3 regions of the Bacillus sp. 41-22 genome follow, and region 1 is predicted to be linked to each of the others. Evidence: riboswitches for the same ligand, from Rfam matches in the RefSeq annotation. Region 1 holds a riboswitch; each other region holds the start of a gene.
What was found. Region 1 has a riboswitch for S-adenosylmethionine ahead of LCF45_RS02085 (cyclase family protein). Riboswitches for the same ligand answer to the same signal wherever they lie in the genome.
Positions count from the first base shown of each region.

Region 1 (6,376 bases):
GGCAGTTGAGCGTTTTCTTGATGAAGCGATATGGAGTTATCCTATGTATATGAGTCATCATCGTCCACTTTACTTTTATGAGGATGTATATGCTTCAGAGTATAAAGTAAAGTTAGGTGAAAAAGAATTTTATGGTTGCTTAATGCCACATGAAGAAGTTTTAATTTTAGGGAAATCTTTTAATATGGAAGTGGGTTTTCTTTATCGGATCAATGAGTATACAACAAACTTAATTAGACAGAACTTAGACAAAGTGGAAGATTTATGGAATTGGAATCGTAAAGTATTTAATCCAGCAGAAGATGATATTATAGGAGAAGATTTAGTCGGTGTGTTACTCGTTTATGAACATAATGAGACATACATGTATAATGTAATGAATAGTAGCCAAGTTTTTCAAAAATATAAAACAAATGCGACGTACTTCCAAGTAGGGTGTGGAATTTATGCTGGCTTATGTAGTTTACTGTTAGATACTTTTGGACAAGGCGCTTATTATGTAGAAGAATTATTATTAAATACTGAAAGTAAGTATGGGGAATATTTAAATTTATATATGAAGGATTTTGTAGTAGGACATAATAATTTCACAGATGGATTGCTAAATGATAGGGTAAGATGGATATAAATTGTAACTGAAAAGGAAGGAGATGTATCTCCTTCCTTTTAGTATTAGAAGGTTACATGTTGCCCTGAAAGCAATTTCATAATTATAATTTAAAGAGATAATACTTGAAATGTTTTTTTGTATTGATCAAGAGGAGTTTTTATATGAACAAATACAAGAGCTTGATTTATGAAGAAAGAGAAGCTTTAAAAGTATTTATATTATTATTCTATATTATATTATTTTTATATGACGTTATCTATTATTTTATTTATCCCGCTATGAATATTAATGAAGCAAGGGTAGGGTGGCCAGAAGGTGGTATGGGAATAGGTGTATATATATTAGTAATATCTTTATTTCCTATTTCAATATATCTTCAAAAACAAGGTTATGTATATTTTGTGAAATACTTATTTTTAATTGGGTATATGCTTATTGATCTTATTAATAACTTAATGATTTATTTACACAGTGATCGTGTTTTTGAAAATGGAAATATGGTTGAAATATTTTTAATTTTATTTGCACCGATTTTCGTGAACAGAAAATATTTTTATTTCGTGTCCTGTAGTGTAATTGGAAAATATGTATTTTTTACTTTGATATTACAAGATGTAAAAGTTGTGATTCCGCTTGTATTATGTATATTCTTTTTCATCATTTCGCATTCTTTATTAAAGAGATTTCAATCTTATGTAAGGACAGTTGTTGAGATGATGAACAGTATGGAAGAGACAGAAAATTTAGCGGTTATTGGGACTATGTCTACAACAATCGCTCATGAAATTCGAAATCCATTAACAGCTTTAAAAGGATTTACACAAATTCAAAAAGAAAGAAATCCTGAAGATACGATGAGCTATGAGATTATGCTGCAAGAAATTGAGAGAATTAATGGGTTTGTTAGTGAATTGATGTTATTAGGAAAACCGAAACCAACAAATTATGAATGGTGTAATATAGGGGAAATCCTTTTATATGTTGTACAGTTAATGGAAAGCTATGCGACTCAATATAAAGTGAAATTTAATTTGCAAGTAGATGGAAATTTACCCGTTATAAATGGTGATGATAAGCAATTAAAACAAGTGTTGTTAAACATCATCAAAAATGGAATTGAATCGATGCCAGGAGGCGGGAATATTCAGATTCTGGCATATGAAAAAGCTGGAGAGAACTTGTGTATTTCTGTTGAAGATCAAGGTCTTGGGATAGAAAATGAGAAAATAGAAAAGATCGGAAAAGCTTTTTATACAACAAAAGAGAATGGTACAGGTCTTGGATTAATGATTACATATAAAATTATTGAAGAACATCAAGGGAGTATCGCGATTGAAAGTAGTATGGGGATAGGAACGAAAGTGGAAATTTATTTACCAACAGTGTAGTGCATTAGACGAAATTACTTTTCAGAAAAGTGTTCTTGTTGTGTAAATATAAACATTTTATAAAATGTTTCAAGAAGGGTTTTTTTTATAAAAAACTTCGTTTATAATGGAGGAAAATATCGACATAGAGCTTTTAGCTCATGTAACGGTTCAGTAGTGTTATGAAAAGAAAAGAAGGGGTGCACGCGCATCCTTTTTTCTATGCGGATATGATGAAAGGGGTGGTATGATGGAATTAACATTAAATTCGACTGTATGTTTACACACGATTCAATTTCGAAAAGAGCAAAAGAACTATATTGTAAAAGATACGATTACAGGAGAGACATATGAAATGCCGCCACTTTGGATTGATGCACTAGCAATGATGCGTGACGGTTTTTTATTGGGAGAAATTGAGGAGAAATTAAAAGAAGAATATCCAGCAGAAGAAGTAAATATGGTAGCATTTACGAGGCAACTGTTAGAGCTAGAACTTGTCGAAATGGTAGATGGAGAAGAGATAGCTTGTACAAAGAAGAAAGATAAAGATTATTTAGCTTGGATACGCCCAAGGGTGGAGCAATTCTTTTTTAACTTAAATAAAAAATATAAAAGCAAAGGTCAAAAGTGATCTTTGCTTTTTTTGTAGACCATGTTTAAAAAATAACAGCGAATGCCCTTGCGAAAGCACCGTCACTATTTTTAATTTTTAAAGGTGCTGCTGAGAAAAAGAATCGTTTCGCTTTAATGGCATCTAAGTTTGTTAAGTTTTCAATTAAGTAAATATTATTTCCTAACAGTATGTGATGAATCGGTGATGTTTCTGTCGTTACCTCATCAGGAGAAATAAAATCTAAACCGACAGATTTTACTTTTAATTGAACTAGTTCTTCAGCTAATTCTTCGGAAAGATAAAACGCTTCTTTCTCATAAGCTTCGGTATTCCATTTATTAGATAGATTGGAATGGAAAATGACAATATCGCCTTCTTTTATGTCGACAGTATGTAATACTTCCTTAGGTAATTTTCGCTCTTGAACATGAGTCACATCGATAAGAACAGCTTCGCCTACAAATTGATTTAGGGGTAATTGATCAATAGTGGTTGCGCCTGAAATGAAATGAGCAGGCGCATCACAATGCGTACCAACATGAACGACAGAATGAAAATTCGTAACTTGATAACCTGTTTCTTCAACGCTTGTAATGGCTTCTAGTTGGATTTTTGGTGTTCCAGGAAATTGAGACATATTATTTTCAAACGTTTGTGATAGATCAATTACTTTCATTTTACATACCTCCAATATATTTTTTTCAAATAATAAAAAGCCCATCCTTCATAATCAAGAAAGATGAGCTTTACATACTAGTTGAGTTTTATCTTCCAAAATGCAATGCATTTTGCAGGAATTAGCACCTATTCAGTTTGCATAAACTGAGGTTGCTGGGCTTCGAAGGACCGGTCCCTCTGCCTCTCTTGATAAAGGTTTATTCGGTTTTAAATTCGCAATATTTGTGATATTTAAATTGTAATTCATTTCCTTTTTTCGTGCAATACAAATTAGGTGTTCACCCAAATAAAGTTGCTCGCATATTGTAGCTTATGTAAGTAGACTGTTGCGAAGGAGTGAGTGCAGTGACAGGGAATGTATTAAATTATTATGCCGGTGGAAATACAGCTAGAGGATTTCACAGCTTATACGAAGAGAATTTGAAGGGGCTAGGCAGGTTGTTTATTTTAAAGGGAGGCCCAGGAACGGGAAAATCTTCTTTAATAAAGGCAATAGGGCGTGAATGGGTTGAAAAAGGATATGATATTGAACTTTTGCATTGTTCTTCTGATAATAAGTCAGTTGATGGGGTGATTATTCCGAAATTAAAAGTAGGAATTGTTGATGGAACATCACCGCATGTTATTGAGCCGAAAATGCCAGGAGTTATTGAAGAGTATATAAATTTAGGAGTTGCTTGGGACTCAGATAAATTAAGAAAGCAGAAGTTAGAAATTGAACGGTTTGTATTAGAAGCGGGCAAGGCTTTCAAATCTGCTTACGGATGTTTTAAAGAGGCGTTAGTTATACATGATGAGTGGGAGAAAATATATATTAATAACATTGATTTTAATAAAGCAAATGAACTAACAGAACAGCTAATTCAGAAATTATTTGCAGATAAAAAGGGAGAACAATCGATTGTGAAACATCGTTTTTTAGGAGCTGCTACACCGAAAGGAGCAGTTGATTTTGTTCCTAATTTAACAGAAGGATTACCACATCGTTATTTTATAAAAGGACGCCCGGGTTCTGGAAAATCAACAATGCTTAAAAAGTTATCGAAGGCAGCAGAAGAAAAAGGTTTTGACGTTGAAGTATATCATTGCGGGTTTGACCCGAATAGTCTTGATATGGTTATCGTAAGAGAATTAGGATTTGCAATTTTTGATAGTACCGCACCACATGAATATTTTCCAAGTCGCGAAGGTGATGAGATTATAGATATGTATACTCTTATTGTTAAACCAGGGACGGATGAGAAGTATGCTACAGAAATTCGTGACGTTTCCATTCAATATAAAGCAAAAATGAATGAGGCAATGTCTTTCTTAGCAAAAGCAAAATCAGTTCGTGATAAATTAGAACGAATTTATATTGCTGCTATGGATTTTTCAAAAGTGGATGCATATAAAGAGGAAATTCAAAAAGAGTTTGAACGAATTACTGCTACTGTAATTGAAAAGAAAAAATAAGTGCTTTATTGAGCTGTCAGAAATTGTCTGACAGCTGTTTTGGTATATAGTAAAATTAGTCGTATATTTGTCGAATTCCCAGGGAAATAATCAAAAAATGGAGATGGTATGAAATGAGAGAGAAAATTGAATTAGAACTAGAGCGAATTGAAAAAGAGAATGGTGTGAAAATTTTATTCGCTGTGGAATCAGGGAGTCGGGCGTGGGGGTTTCCATCGAAAGATAGTGATTATGATGTTAGGTTTGTTTATATACACCCTGTAGAATGGTATTTATCAATCCATGATAAGCGTGATGTAATCGAATATCCAATTAGTGATGATTTAGACATAAGTGGTTGGGATATTAAAAAGGCATTGCAACTATTCGCGAAGTCAAATCCAGCTTTACTTGAGTGGATTCGATCACCAATTTTTTATTCGAAAAACTCTAACTTTCCAGAGCAGCTTCAGCAAAAGAGTGAAAAGAATTTTGATCCAAAAGCAACGATATATCATTACTTACATATGGCTTCAAAAAATTATCGTGAATTTTTGCAAGGTGAAAATGTAAAGTTGAAAAAGTACTTTTATGTATTACGTCCTATTTTAGCTTGTCAGTGGCTAGAAGAGAAAGGGACATTACCTCCAGTAGAATTTGACCGATTACTTATAGAACTATCTATAGAACGTAGTGTATTGAATGAGATTGAGAAGTTGTTAGTAAAGAAAAAAGCGGGTACGGAATTAGATGTTGGATTGAAAGTTCAGGCGTTAAATCAATTTTTAGAAGAACAAATTGATTATTATCAGCAATACGTGAAAGGGATTGAAAAGGGATTAGGGATTGATATTGAGAGTTTGAATACATTATTTCGAGATATATTGTTTGAAGTATATGAAAAAGAGCACAAATGAGTTTGTGCTCTTTTTTATCCCGCATTAACGGGCAGTAAGACTCCCACCTCAAGATTCGGCTGGAGCGAAGAAGTTAGGTGGGAGGTCAACTGCCCGTAAACGCCCGATTGGTAAGGGCTGATTAAAGTTTCACTTTATTTTGTAGGAATAAAGAAAACAGATATAGCTGCGATAAGACCTGCAAAGGAGAATAAGTAAAAATTCCACGCCAAGTCATATTGCATTGTCATAATAATACCGACAAGAATAGGGCCAGCAATCGCACCAACTCGGCCAAGTCCAAGTCCCCAGCCTAAGGAGGTAGCTCGTATATGTGATGGGAAGTATTGTGTTACATAAGCATTTAATATTTGAGTAATACCGACTGATCCAATTCCAGCAAGACCAATTAAAAGATAAATGATTGTAACAGATGGTTTAATTGTTAATAGTCCAATACATATGGCTGCCATAAGATAGGAGATACTAATAACAATTTTTGCTCCTATACGATCGGCAATCGCCCCAGCAAATAATGCACCGATAGCTGCAGTAATATTTAGTATAAGTAGAAATGATAAACTAGATCCAAGAGGGTATCCTGCCTGGCGCATCATCTGTGGTAGCCAAGTATTTAAACCGTATATTAAAAACATTCCCATTATATAAGTGAGCCAAAAAAGTAGTGTTGCTTTTATGTAATCTTTTGAGAATAACGTAAGAAATCCATTTTTCTTTTGTATATTAGATGGTGTTTCAGGAATTTCATCTTTTA
Region 1 is NZ_CP084035.1:390,493-396,868, forward strand. It holds gene LCF45_RS02070 (hypothetical protein) at 1-628, shown strand, start outside; gene LCF45_RS02075 (ATP-binding protein) at 772-1,998, shown strand; gene LCF45_RS02080 (hypothetical protein) at 2,228-2,611, shown strand; gene LCF45_RS02085 (cyclase family protein) at 2,637-3,269, opposite strand; SAM riboswitch class I at 3,355-3,467, opposite strand; gene LCF45_RS02090 (PRK06851 family protein) at 3,617-4,726, shown strand; gene LCF45_RS02095 (nucleotidyltransferase domain-containing protein) at 4,840-5,622, shown strand; gene LCF45_RS02100 (MFS transporter) at 5,757-6,376, opposite strand, start outside.

Region 2 (6,376 bases), 210 kb from region 1:
GGTGCTGTGTTATGTTATCTATTTATGGCCAGAAGAAGTGAGAAGCAGTTTGAACTGCAACAAAATAAAAATTTAGAAGCTTAATACAAAAGAGCTGATTCAAACATTTCTTTGAATCAGCTCTTTTTTTCATTTCTTTGAAATAACTCATACATATTATTCATGATCGCATCATATAAGAAAGCAAGTTTATCCCATACCCAGCGGTTACTGTCGACCTCTTTCTCCCCGCAATCAATAATATCAGTATGATCTGTAATTCTATATGCCCTCTCAACGATAATAGGAGCAATCTTCGGTATGCGTGGAATTTCTTTTAAGACATCTGCAAAATTTCCAATGTAGACATGACTGATAATCTCGATTGTTAAAGATTTATCGGATATATTTAGCACAGTATGAAATTGATTTATATGTTGTTGCTTTAAATATTGGGCCAGCTTAAATGGAGCATGCTTCTTCTTTAATACGCGGCGAAGGCTCTCTGTATTTTCAATATGAAGTGACTTTTCGCGAATAAGGACGCGAATATCTTCGCCCATAAAGGGTATTGTATTGTACATTGATGATTCTCCTTACAAACTGAACTACGCTTACTTTATGCATATGTAAGTCTAGCATGGTTTGTTCTCTATGTGTGCTTACAGTTTTGTAAGGTGATGTAGTAAAGTGATGCAAAAGTTATTTGCATAAAGTGACGATACTGTGACAAAAATGTTGGTATGTATATTAAGATATCGTCTTAAGTGTAAAAAGTGGGGCGTTCTCGGTATAATAACAAGTGGAGATAAAAGAAACTATAATGAGTAATAGCTGTAGATAAAAGGAGAATTCGAGATGAAGAAGGTTTTGGGTATTGCTGTAATGGGAAGTATGATCCTTCTAGCAGGATGTAATGGAAATAAAGATACGAAAGAACCGAAAGAAAAGGTAGAGCAATCCACTGAGCAAACAGAAGAAATGAAAGAATACAGCGCAGTACATGAAAAATATGATGCGAAAATAAATAAAGAAATTAATAAGGCGTTACAGTTATTTGAAGTGGCAAAAGAAAAGGGCGGTAAGGAAATAACGAATGCTACATATAAAGAAGATGTGCAAAAGGTAACAACGAGCATGTTAGAAGATATTGATAATATACGTAAAGAAATTCGTGTTCCAAAGTCGAAAGAGCAAGAACATGAGGTATATGTTGGTTTCTTGAATGAATCGGAACAAGCGATGAAAAAATTACAGAAGCTAGCTAAAGAAGAAGATTCATCATTAATTCGTGATATAGAAATTAATTTTGCAACAGCATCCACATACTATAAACGCTTTCAAACAGAGGCGAAAAAATAACCTTGCGCATGCGCAAGGTTATTTTTTCTTTTTACCATCTCCGTCTTCATCCTCGGATACTAATATCTTCTGTTCTTCGTGAAATTCTGAAATTGTTTGTCCAGTAATATTATCGAATGGAGTGTAAAAAGAAGTGATGCTTTTCTTTTTAATGAAGAGTTTATAGAAGCCGATGATGACGAGTATGACGATTGTTAATGGCAATCCTATAGTAGCCAGAAGTAGTGGATCCATCTTATAACTCCTTTAATACAATTTCTTTTTATTATAAGTGAAAGATTGTAATTTCAATAACTAATATAATAGAAAACTGATTTTTCTAAATATATCCAATTTGATTGACTTTTCATTTTTTCAGAATTATAATTCAAAATATACAATTTGAACCAAATAATAATATAGCAATTTACTTATCCAGAGAGGTAGAGGGACTGGCCCTATGACACCTCAGCAGCGGGTTCTGTAACAGGAACACCGTGCTAATTCCAGCAAGCAAGTCTTGAAAGATAAGTGATGGGCCTTCGTTTATTAAGCCTTGATCTTATTTTTTAAGATCAAGGCTTTTTGTGTTTTAAGAAGTAGAGAAGGAGTAATGGCAACAAATATGTCAATAAAACAAAGTAAATCCATTTGTTTAGGGGGGTTATTGAAGTGTATGTTATTAAAAAACTATCGGTTATGGTATTCACGCTATGGGTCATTACGACAATAACATTTTTAATTATGCATATTATTCCAGGTGATCCGTTTTCATCAGATGCGAAAATCTTTCCTGAAGAAGTAATACAAAACATGAGAGCGAAGTATCACCTTGATGAACCGTTATGGAATCAGTATGTTGCTTATTTGGATGGGGTAGTTCATTTTGATTTTGGCGAATCTGTTCAATCGACAGGTCAAGGTGTATCGGAAATTATAACAACTGGTTTTGGACCATCGGCAATTATTGGTTTACAAGCACTTGTTATTTCATTGTTAGTCGGAATTGCCGCAGGTACATTTGCCGCGCTATATCATGGGAAAGTGATTGATTATAGTGTGAGCTTGCTTGCGATTCTCGGTATTTCTATTCCTAGTTTTATTTTAGCACCACTATTTATACAAGTATTCGCCATACAATTTGAATTACTACCAGTGGCGTCTTGGGGAACATTTGAGCATACTGTATTACCCTCCTTCGCATTAGCGTTAGGACCAATTGCAGTTATTACAAGATTTGTTCGCTCTAATATGATTGAAGTGTTGCAGAGTGATTATATTAAGCTAGCGAGAGCGAAAGGTATACCAATTAAGAAAATCATTATAAGACATGCTCTTCGAAATGCGATTGTTCCGGTACTTACATTTGTTGGCCCATTAATGGCTGGACTTTTAACAGGGACTTTCGTTATTGAAAAAATCTTTTCAATTCCTGGTTTAGGAAAATATTTTGTAGACAGTATTTTCAACCGAGATTATCCGGTGATTATGGGAACAACCATTTTCTATAGTGCGCTATTAATTGTATGTATTTTTATTACAGATATCATTCATCGTATTGTTGATCCGCGCATTCGTTCTATTACGTAAGGAGGGTGATGTTTAAATGGGGGCTTATGAAATTAATGACCAGTTATTAACGAATGAAGAGAAAAAAGAATTAACGATAAATAAAGATCAGCAAACGATTAGCCGGAAAAAGGAAGTGTTTCGCAAGTTTATATTAAACCCTATAGCAGTTTTAGGGGCAGTGACGTTATTACTAATTATTGTTTTCTCGCTTATTGGCGAAAGTTTAACACCATTTACTGCGAGTGAACAAGTAAAAGAAGCAACTAATTTACCGCCTAGTAGTGAGCATTGGTTCGGAACAGACGATTTAGGGAGAGATATTTGGGCGCGTACTTGGGCTGGTGGGAAAATTTCATTAACAGTTGGATTGGTAGCAGCAGCTCTTGATATTGGGCTAGGTGTACTAATTGGTGGCTTTAGTGGATATGTGAGAGGACGTAATCGTCTTGGAACGTTAATTGACGAGTGGATTATAAGAGGGATTGAAGTGTTATACGGTATTCCATATTTGTTAATTGTTATTTTACTATTAATTGTTATGAAACCAGGCCTTTTTACAATTATTATCGCCCTTGCATTGACGGGATGGATTGGCATGGCACGCCTCATTAGAGCGCAAGTCTTGTCTTTAAAACAAAGAGAATTTGTTATTGCAGCAGAGCGATTAGGTACACCTCATATGAAAATTATATATGGGCATTTAATTCCAAACTTAACAGGGATTATTATCGTAAATTTATCATTTACCATTCCAGCAGCTATTTTCTCAGAATCATTTTTAAGCTTTATCGGACTTGGAGTACAATCACCGGCGGCAAGCTGGGGCACGATGACGAACGATGCACTTGGGACGTTACTAAGCGGAGAATGGTGGCAACTATTCTTCCCGGCAATCATGATTGCATTCATCATGTTCGCATTTAATGCGATTGGTGATGGTTTGCAAGATGCAATTGATCCGAAAATCGTAAAACGTAATCGAAAGGAGAAAAAACATGGCACAAATCTTATCTTTAGAAAACGTAACGTTGGCCGTTGAAAAAGAGAATAGTAAGCAAGCGATTGTGAAGCATGTTTCCTTTTCTATTAACGAAGGTGAAATAGTTGCACTTGTCGGAGAAAGTGGTTCAGGGAAAAGTGTTACAGCACAATCTATTATCGGCTTAAATCAAGAATCAATTCATATTGATGATGGAAATATATCTTTCCAATCAAAGGAATTAACGGATTTACAAGAATCAGAATGGAATCAAATTCGCGGGAAAGATATTTCCTTTATCTTTCAAGACCCGCTTTCATCTTTAAATCCGACGATGAAGGTTGGAAGACAAATTACAGAAGTAATTGTGCAGCATGAAAAGAAATCGAAAAAAGAGGCAAAAGAAATTGCAATTAACTTACTAAATGATTTAGGGATACATGAAGCAGAGAAACGCTTTGAACAATACCCGTATCAGTTGAGCGGAGGTATGAGGCAGCGTATTTGTTTAGCAATTGCATTTGCTTGTCACCCGAAGCTCGTTATTGCAGATGAACCTACAACAGCATTAGATGTAACGATTCAAAAGCAAATTATGGAGTTGTTAAAAGAAAGAAAGGAAAAACAAAATACGAGTATTTTATTAATTACACATGATTTGGCACTTGTACGTGAAGTAGCTGACCGAGTAGTAGTTATGTACGGGGGACGTGTTGTTGAAAAAGGAACGATTCAAGAAGTAATTGGCTCACCTAAGCACCCTTACACAAAAAGTTTATTGCAAGCAATTCCGAATATGGATGATTCAGAAAAGGTACTTAGAGCAATTGAGGGAACAACACCTTCAATTGAAACGTTAAATAGTTTTGGATGCCCGTTTGTGAATCGTTGTCCTGTAGCGATAAAAGAATGTATTCATCGCTTCGCAGAGAGAACAACATATTCTGAGGAGCATAGTTCACATTGCTGGCAACATATTCTGGAGCATAATAAAGCGAAATCAAAAGAGAAGGTGAATGCCTCATGACGACAGATTTAATTACTGTAAAGCAAGTAACGAAAACGTATGGAAGTAAAAATAAAGAAATCGCAGCTTTAAAAGATATATCACTTTCTATCCCGAAAGGAACAACGCTTGGCATTATTGGGGAAAGTGGTTCTGGAAAGACAACACTTGGTAAGCTCATAGCTGGGATCGAGCGTCCAACGTCTGGTGAAATTGATTATAACGGTCAAGTTGTTCACAAGCTGAAGTCAGCTCATAAGCGGGATTTCTTACAGAAAGTACAGTTCATTTTTCAAGATTCCACAGCGGCATTAAATCCGCGCTGGAAAGTACGCGATATTGTAACAGAAGGCTATATTTCATTCGGTTTAGGCGATAAAGGATTGAAAGATAAAGTCGCAGGTGATGCACTAGAGCGTGTTGGATTAGATAGACGATATATTGATCGCTATCCACACGAATTTAGCGGCGGACAACGTCAACGTATTGCTATTGCAAGAGCGTTATTATGTGAGCCAGAAGTTTTAATCCTTGATGAACCAATTTCAGCATTAGATGTTTCACTTCAAATCCAAATTGTGCACTTGTTGCAAAAGATTCAAAAGGAACAAGGCTATACATATTTATTTATCGCGCATGATTTACCGATGGTTCACTATTTATGTGAAAAAGTGGCTGTCTTATACAAAGGAGAACTTGTTGAATTTGGATATACGGACGAAGTATTCCGTAATCCACAACATTCTTATACAAAAACATTATTAGCATCAACACCAAAAATTTCAGGTTAAAGGAGAATGTAGGATGAAGAAGTTTTTACTGTTTGTCATTATGACTGTTTTAGCAATTACTTCTGTTGCTTGCGGTAAGAAAGAGACGCAAAAGGCGAGTGCTGGTAAGGGTGAAGGCGATCGATTAGTAACGAATATTAGCAGTGATCCGTATACGCTTGATTCTGCCATTGCGACAGATAGCACGTCAGGTTATGTAATTGGGCAATTGTTTTCAAGTTTATATACGCAAGATAGTGACGGGAAATATCAAAATGAATTAGCAGAGAAAGAAGAAGTAAACGCTGATGGAACTGAATATACAATTCATTTAAAGAAAGATATTAAATGGTCAGATGGTTCTCCTATTACAGCAAATAATTTTGAGTTTGCCTGGAAGCGATTATTAAATCCGAAAACGGGTTCTATGAATGCGACAGAAATGTATTTTATTAAAGGAGCAGAGGCATATAATACTGGAAAAGGTGAAGAAGGACAAGTTGGTATTCAAGTCGTTGATCCTCAAACATTAAAGGTAACACTTGAGCACCCAGTTGCTTCTATTAAACAAAAATTAGCAAGTTCATTATTTATTCCATTATCTAAAAAATCAATTGATGATAATAATAAATTAAAAACAGATCCAAAAGAGTTAATTACGAACGGACCATTCACATTAAAAGAATGGAAGCATAACCAAGCTATTACAGTACAAAAAAATAAAGAATA
Region 2 is NZ_CP084035.1:179,345-185,720, forward strand. It holds gene LCF45_RS01030 (multidrug effflux MFS transporter) at 1-84, shown strand, start outside; gene LCF45_RS01035 (hypothetical protein) at 117-563, opposite strand; gene LCF45_RS01040 (hypothetical protein) at 838-1,341, shown strand; gene LCF45_RS01045 (DUF3951 domain-containing protein) at 1,360-1,575, opposite strand; SAM riboswitch class I at 1,749-1,854, shown strand; gene LCF45_RS01050 (ABC transporter permease) at 1,993-2,910, shown strand; gene LCF45_RS01055 (ABC transporter permease) at 2,927-3,931, shown strand; gene LCF45_RS01060 (ABC transporter ATP-binding protein) at 3,888-4,898, shown strand; gene LCF45_RS01065 (ABC transporter ATP-binding protein) at 4,895-5,668, shown strand; gene LCF45_RS01070 (peptide ABC transporter substrate-binding protein) at 5,682-6,376, shown strand, end outside.
Region 2: it holds a riboswitch for S-adenosylmethionine, as region 1 does, so the genes downstream of both, LCF45_RS01050 (ABC transporter permease) here and LCF45_RS02085 (cyclase family protein) in region 1, are expected to answer to the same signal.

Region 3 (6,376 bases), 2.5 Mb from region 1:
CTTTCATTATTCTTGGCGGCGCCGCTATGTTCGGTTTTATTGATTTAAAAGGAAACGAACCCGCTCCGCTTCTTTCAAATTTCGTAAATCATGGTGGTTTATTCCCAAATGGACTTGCCGCTATTCTTTTAACAATGGTTACAGTCAATTATTCCTTCCAAGGTACAGAACTTGTTGGAATCGCAGCAGGTGAAAGTGAAGATCCAGCAAAGACTTTACCTCGTTCTATTAGAAATATAATATGGCGCACGATGTTTTTCTTCGTCTTAGCAATCTTTGTTCTCGTGGCTTTAATTCCTTGGGAAGAGGCAGGATTAACAAAGAGTCCGTTTGTTGCTGTATTTGATAATATAGGTATTCCATATGCAGCTGATATTATGAACTTTGTTATTCTTACTGCTGTTCTTTCTGTCGCAAACTCAGGACTGTACGCTGCAACTCGAATGCTTTGGTCATTATCAAAAAATGATATGGCTCCAGCCTTTTTAAAGAAATTATCATCACGAGGGATACCTTTAAACGCTTTAATCTTAACGATAGCTATTTCTGCTTTTTCTCTTTTGACAAGCGTTGTAGCTGCTGAAACTGTTTACTTATGGCTCATTTCAATTTCTGGAGTCATTACAATTATTGTTTGGATGTCAATTTGTGTTTCTCAATTCTTTTTCCGTAAACATTATTTAGCCGACGGTGGAAAATTAGAAGACTTAAAATTTAAAACTCCACTTTATCCTCTTGTACCAATTCTTGGTTTTGGATTGTATGGCATTATATTAATAAGTCTTATCTTTATCCCAAGTCAAAGACTAGGAATCTATTGCACTGTACCATTTATCATTTTTTGCTACACATACTATCACTTTAAGATTAAGAAAAAAATTGCTAATAACACTCATATAGAGACTAAAATTAGCGAAACTTCGTAATACTGTACGATATTTAAAAGACCACACATTGCTTTTACTTCATGTGCGGTCTTTTATCATTGCTTTATTCATTTTTCCTGGCCCCCTATTTCCCACTTACTATTACTCTTTTGTTTTGATATATTGAATACATAGTCACATTAAAAATTAAAAGACAGATAGGAGTTAAATACGATGATAAAAGGTTTCGGAGGAATATTTTGGAGAACTAAAAATCTTGATGTTATAAAAAAATGGTACAGTGAAGTGTTGAATATTGAAATAGAAAATTGGAACGGGACTGTGATTAAACCCGAATTAGGAACTGAGACTATCTTTTCTTTCTTTGCCGAGAATGATAGTTATTTTCCTACAGAACAACAAGTGATGTTAAATTTCCAAGTACATAATCTAAACGAGACTATTCAGCATCTTGAACAAATTGGCGTACCTCTTGAAAAGAAAGAAGAGATTAGTGAATTTGGAAAGTTTATTTGGATTAAAGATCCTGAAGGGCGATTGATTGAGCTTTGGGAGAAATAGTGGATTTTAATCATTTGCTATTATGCTAACAGATGCTTTAGTTCAATAAGGTAAATAAAAAAGTGCACCTCCGATTATTAGACACAGTCTAACAATCGGAGGTGCACTTTTTTAATCTATCCAACTTAGTATAAGCCTATCCATTTATTAATAATATCAATCTATCAATAAATTACAATCATCTTGAATGTCTGAATTTTCCGTAAATTAAAGGTTATCCCCCAAACAACCTCGAACATTGTAATAAACATACATAAGGAGGTTGATCTATTTTGTTTCGTTCATTTACAAATGGATGTGTTGCCCTTGTGCAGCGTTTCTTACCAGAACCGTTTATTTTATCATGTTTATTAACTGTTTTCGTTATCTTCTTCGGCATGTTTGCCACGCACCAAACACCGGTCGAAATGATTACGCATTGGGGCAATGGCATTTGGGGACTTCTCGCCTTTTCTATGCAAATGGCTCTTGTACTCGTGACAGGATCTGCATTAGCAAACGCTCCTCTTATTAAAAAAGGATTAACGAGAGCAGCGAAATTACCGAAAACAAATGGACAAGGTATTATTGCAATTTCAATCGTAAGTTTACTAGGAGCATACATAAACTGGGGATTTGGTATTGTTGTATCTGTTTTATATGCAAAAGAAGTGGCAAGACAATTAGAAGGTTTAGATTATAGGTTAGCAATTGCTTCTTCCTACTCTGGATTTCTCATTTGGCATGCAGGTCTGTCTGCTTCTATCCCTCTTACGTTAGCAACTGGCGGCGAAACGTTAATTAAAACGACAGCTGGAAGTATTAAAGAAGCGATTCCAATAACAGAAACGTTATTCTCACCATACGCACTCGTGCCAGTTATTATTTTTCTCGTTACGATGCCTCTCATTAACCGGGCCATGCATCCAGATGAAAAGCATACAATTACTGTAGATCCTAGCGTATTCCATGAAGAAGCTGCCGCTCAAGAAGTAGGGAACAATACGTTCGCTGAAAAAATGGAAAATAGTATGATTATTACACTTTGCATCGGATTATTAGGTCTTATTTATATTTTTAACTATTTTAGTACGAAAGGCTTTAACCTTACACTTGATATCGTTATTTTTATGTTATTAATTGCCGGTCTTATTTTCCACCGTACTCCGATTCAATATATTCGCGCTTTCTCTGACTCAACTAAGAGTGCTTCAGGTATTTTACTTCAGTTTCCGTTCTATGCTGGAATTATGGGGATGATGATTGGAGTAAATAGTGAAGGTCTTTCGCTTGGAGGAGCTATTTCTACTTTCTTTATTAGTATTTCAAATGAAACCACATTCCCGCTCTTTACATTTTTAAGTGCTGGCATTGTAAATATTTTCGTTCCATCTGGAGGCGGTCAATGGGCAGTGCAAGCACCAATTATGATTCCAGCTGGCGCTGAACTTGGTGTACCTGCCGCGAAAACAGCGATGGCAATTGCATGGGGCGATGCTTGGACAAATTTAATTCAACCTTTCTGGGCATTACCGGCATTAGCGATAGCTGGTTTAAGCGCGCGTGATATTATGGGATTTTGTGTTGTTAACTTACTATATGCAGGATTTATCATTAGTCTATGTTTCTTATTTATTTAAACGAAAAGCTAGTTTTATACTAGCTTTTTTATATAATAAATCATTCATTATCTATACAGCTTATTACCTTTCTCCACTCTACCTCTGCATGATTTAATGCTTCATATGTAAACAAATCTTCACATACTTTTTCAATCATATGAGGATTGTTCTTAAGGAAATTCCACTGCAATACTTTAGGAAGAAAATATGTTTCATATTCTTTACTTCCCTTTATCACCTCATCAACTTCTCTTTCACAAATCCCTCTTATTAAATAATCATTTCTTAATTGTATTTGAATTTGTTGAAACGTTTCACTGTATTTCTTCAATTGGACTAAACAATTAATATACGTACGCAAAAGTTCGTCATCATAATTGCAACACTTTATAATACGATCGATTTCATTCATAATGTACGAGCCGCTTCTTCTATTTGTAACAGCCATTTTTCACGCTTCGTTACTTTACTCGTTTTCACAGATTGAAAAGTAGAACGTTTTATATCGCGAATACCACAAAAACGTAAAACCCCTCTTTTCATCATAATCCAATCCGCTGATCAATATAATAGGGACACGTACCATAACGGTGAGTCTAACGTATTAATAACCCACGCCTTCTTTCCTTTCAATAACCCTTTCGGTAAAGCTCCTTCATATTTATAAGCAAATCCAGCTATAAAAATACGATCGATAAATCCTTTTAAAATAGCAGGCATGCTCCACCACCATATCGGATATATGAAAAGAAGAATATCCGCTTTCTGCACTAATTCTCTATATCGCTTCGTCTCTTCTTCATTTAGTAAATCACGTCTTTTCTTCTCTCCATTAAATACAAGCACTGGATCAAATTGTTCTTTATATAAATCAAGTAGCGTAACAGAATGATTTGTTTCCTCAAGTCCTTTTTGCACATGCTCTAAAATTGCCCCATTAAAGCTTGAAGGATTAGGATGAGCGTATATAATTAGTACGTTCACTACAAAACAACTCCCTCTTTAGTTAAAGTTTCCCCTTCTTTAACATCTTCTCTACAATTTGCACATTTTTCGAACTTTGTAACAAACGATTTAATACTGTTAGTAGCTCTTCTTTTTCTAAACCTTTCAATTGCTCTTTAACTGTACTCTCACCAGTACCTTGAATTTCATACACAACTGCCGCCATATGTTTACAATAATTTTCATAAGGACACTCGCAGCTACTTTCTGCAAAATCTTCAAGATCAATAATCACTTCATAATTCCCTGCATTTCCAGTAACGAAAGCAAATACTTTCTTGTCGTGTATTTCAACATCTTCTACATGTCCCTCTTCATAATATTCATATCCTCTATCTATAATGTACTTTGGAATCCATTTCATTATATCTTTTAATAAGTATGCATACATCACAACACCTCTTCCTCTAATTCCCTTTTGACTTCCAAAATCCTGCATGTTATTCTAATAACTGTCAAGTAGCGAGTCTACGTGACAAAACGACTGACACCTATTCGGCGGAGGTGTCTCTTTTCATTTGCAGCCGATATGAAGTGCCTCTTTCAGGCACATTCAATCTTTGACACTACACACTCAACACCATTCCCTTGTATCAGGCTGCTTTAGCAGTCTTTTACTCTACATACTTCAAAAAAAAGAGAGCTCAGCTCCCTTTTCCCGCCTTATAAAATACCCCTTTTTCAGCATAGCGATATTCATCATCAGCTAAAGTAATTTTCCCATCCAGTTTGAGTTCATCTAATAGTCTTGATAAATAAAATTGATGTAACATTTTTTTAGTGAATTTTCCTTCATGATGCGAAACGATATGTTCTTGAATATCTAACAATGATATTGGCTTATCTTGCTCTATCATATATTCATAAACTGTACTACGCAGTTTTACGTATTTTTCGAGTGTCACAGTACTTCGCAACCCCTTTCTTCTTATTATATGTTTTCGTAATCGGTTTTTTTGCAACAAAAAAACCTCTCCGATAAGAAGAAGTTACGTATATCTTCGTCTTATCTCCCAGAACAAATATGTTCTGCTGGAATTAGCACCTGCATCGCGGTTGCTGGGTTTCATCGGGCCAGTCCCTCCACCTCTCTGGATAAGAAAATATTCACTTTAAATTTAACTATACGTAATTTTATTATAATTGTCAAATAAATATAAAAAATTATATTTTCTTCTTTATTGTTCATACTACAAAAAGATGTACAAAAGGAGGCTACTACTTTGAAAAAGAATGCTCGTGGATACGTACAAGATTCTTTTCATTCCTTACAAGAAGCGAAACATTGTTTAGAAGATGCATTACAAACTGTTGAAGAAGATTTTAATCGCGCACGTATTGAACAATCCCTTTACGCTGTAGAGCAAGCTCTTCAACGTTGCGATTACACCGTTCACATTTTAGAACAAGAATGAAAACTTCCCATCAAAAGATGGGAAGTTTTTTTCAAATGGCATACTTCATCATTATTACCGTTATTATTAAAAAATATACAGAATTAACAATTTCTAAAATCCCTACTTTTAATATAGAAATCTTTTTGCCATACAACATAATGGCCCGAATTACACTTGGTACAAATATGAGTGAACACCATGGATTTATAGCAAATACAATTACCGTTAATACAATATGGTATCCCCAAGATATAAAACGATACTTCGGATTATTTTTTTCACGAATCATCGTTTTTACATAAAACGTACTTCCTAAAAAATATAGAAATGAAATAAGCGCAATGAATAATGCTGTTTTATCTATGAATTTCACGGAGAAATAATAACTGATTAAACCACCTATACAAAACACTATAATCGCACAAACATCATTTAGTAATGCTCGTTCATTTTTTTGACGAGCGTAATACATATTTACAATAAACAATGGAATCATTAATACTGCGAATAAAAGAATTCGCCATTCATATAATAAAGAAATCATCCCAAATACAAATGCAATGATAAAATAAATAATTGCAGCGTGTAGAAATTCTTTTTTTCGTCTTTGCCTTATGTACATGAGAAATGGATAAGTAGCTAGATAGATAAAGAACCAGGCTAAAAACAATGGGATATGATAAAAAGTAGGTTTACCAAGTAATACACTTAATAGAAATGGTATGACAAGCATCGCCCATGCTCCATGTTGCTTCGGAATAACTAACTTCATTAACTATACACCTCCCTCTTGAAAATAGTTCTCACCTACTATTATACAAATAAATTCATATAATAACGGACATATATTGAATCTATTTTTTGACAATAAAAAATGCTCCTTACAATATGTAAGAAGCATGAAAGAGGCAAACGAATATGTAAG
Region 3 is NZ_CP084035.1:3,150,108-3,156,483, forward strand. It holds gene LCF45_RS16090 (amino acid permease) at 1-926, shown strand, start outside; gene LCF45_RS16095 (VOC family protein) at 1,101-1,448, shown strand; gene LCF45_RS16100 (short-chain fatty acid transporter) at 1,721-3,067, shown strand; gene LCF45_RS16105 (hypothetical protein) at 3,108-3,461, opposite strand; partial or broken gene LCF45_RS16110 (NAD(P)H-dependent oxidoreductase) at 3,458-4,033, opposite strand; gene LCF45_RS16115 (SWIM zinc finger family protein) at 4,056-4,493, opposite strand; gene LCF45_RS16120 (hypothetical protein) at 4,699-5,019, opposite strand; SAM riboswitch class I at 5,058-5,156, opposite strand; gene LCF45_RS16125 (hypothetical protein) at 5,278-5,469, shown strand; gene LCF45_RS16130 (YwiC-like family protein) at 5,501-6,223, opposite strand.
Region 3: it holds a riboswitch for S-adenosylmethionine, as region 1 does, so the genes downstream of both, LCF45_RS16120 (hypothetical protein) here and LCF45_RS02085 (cyclase family protein) in region 1, are expected to answer to the same signal.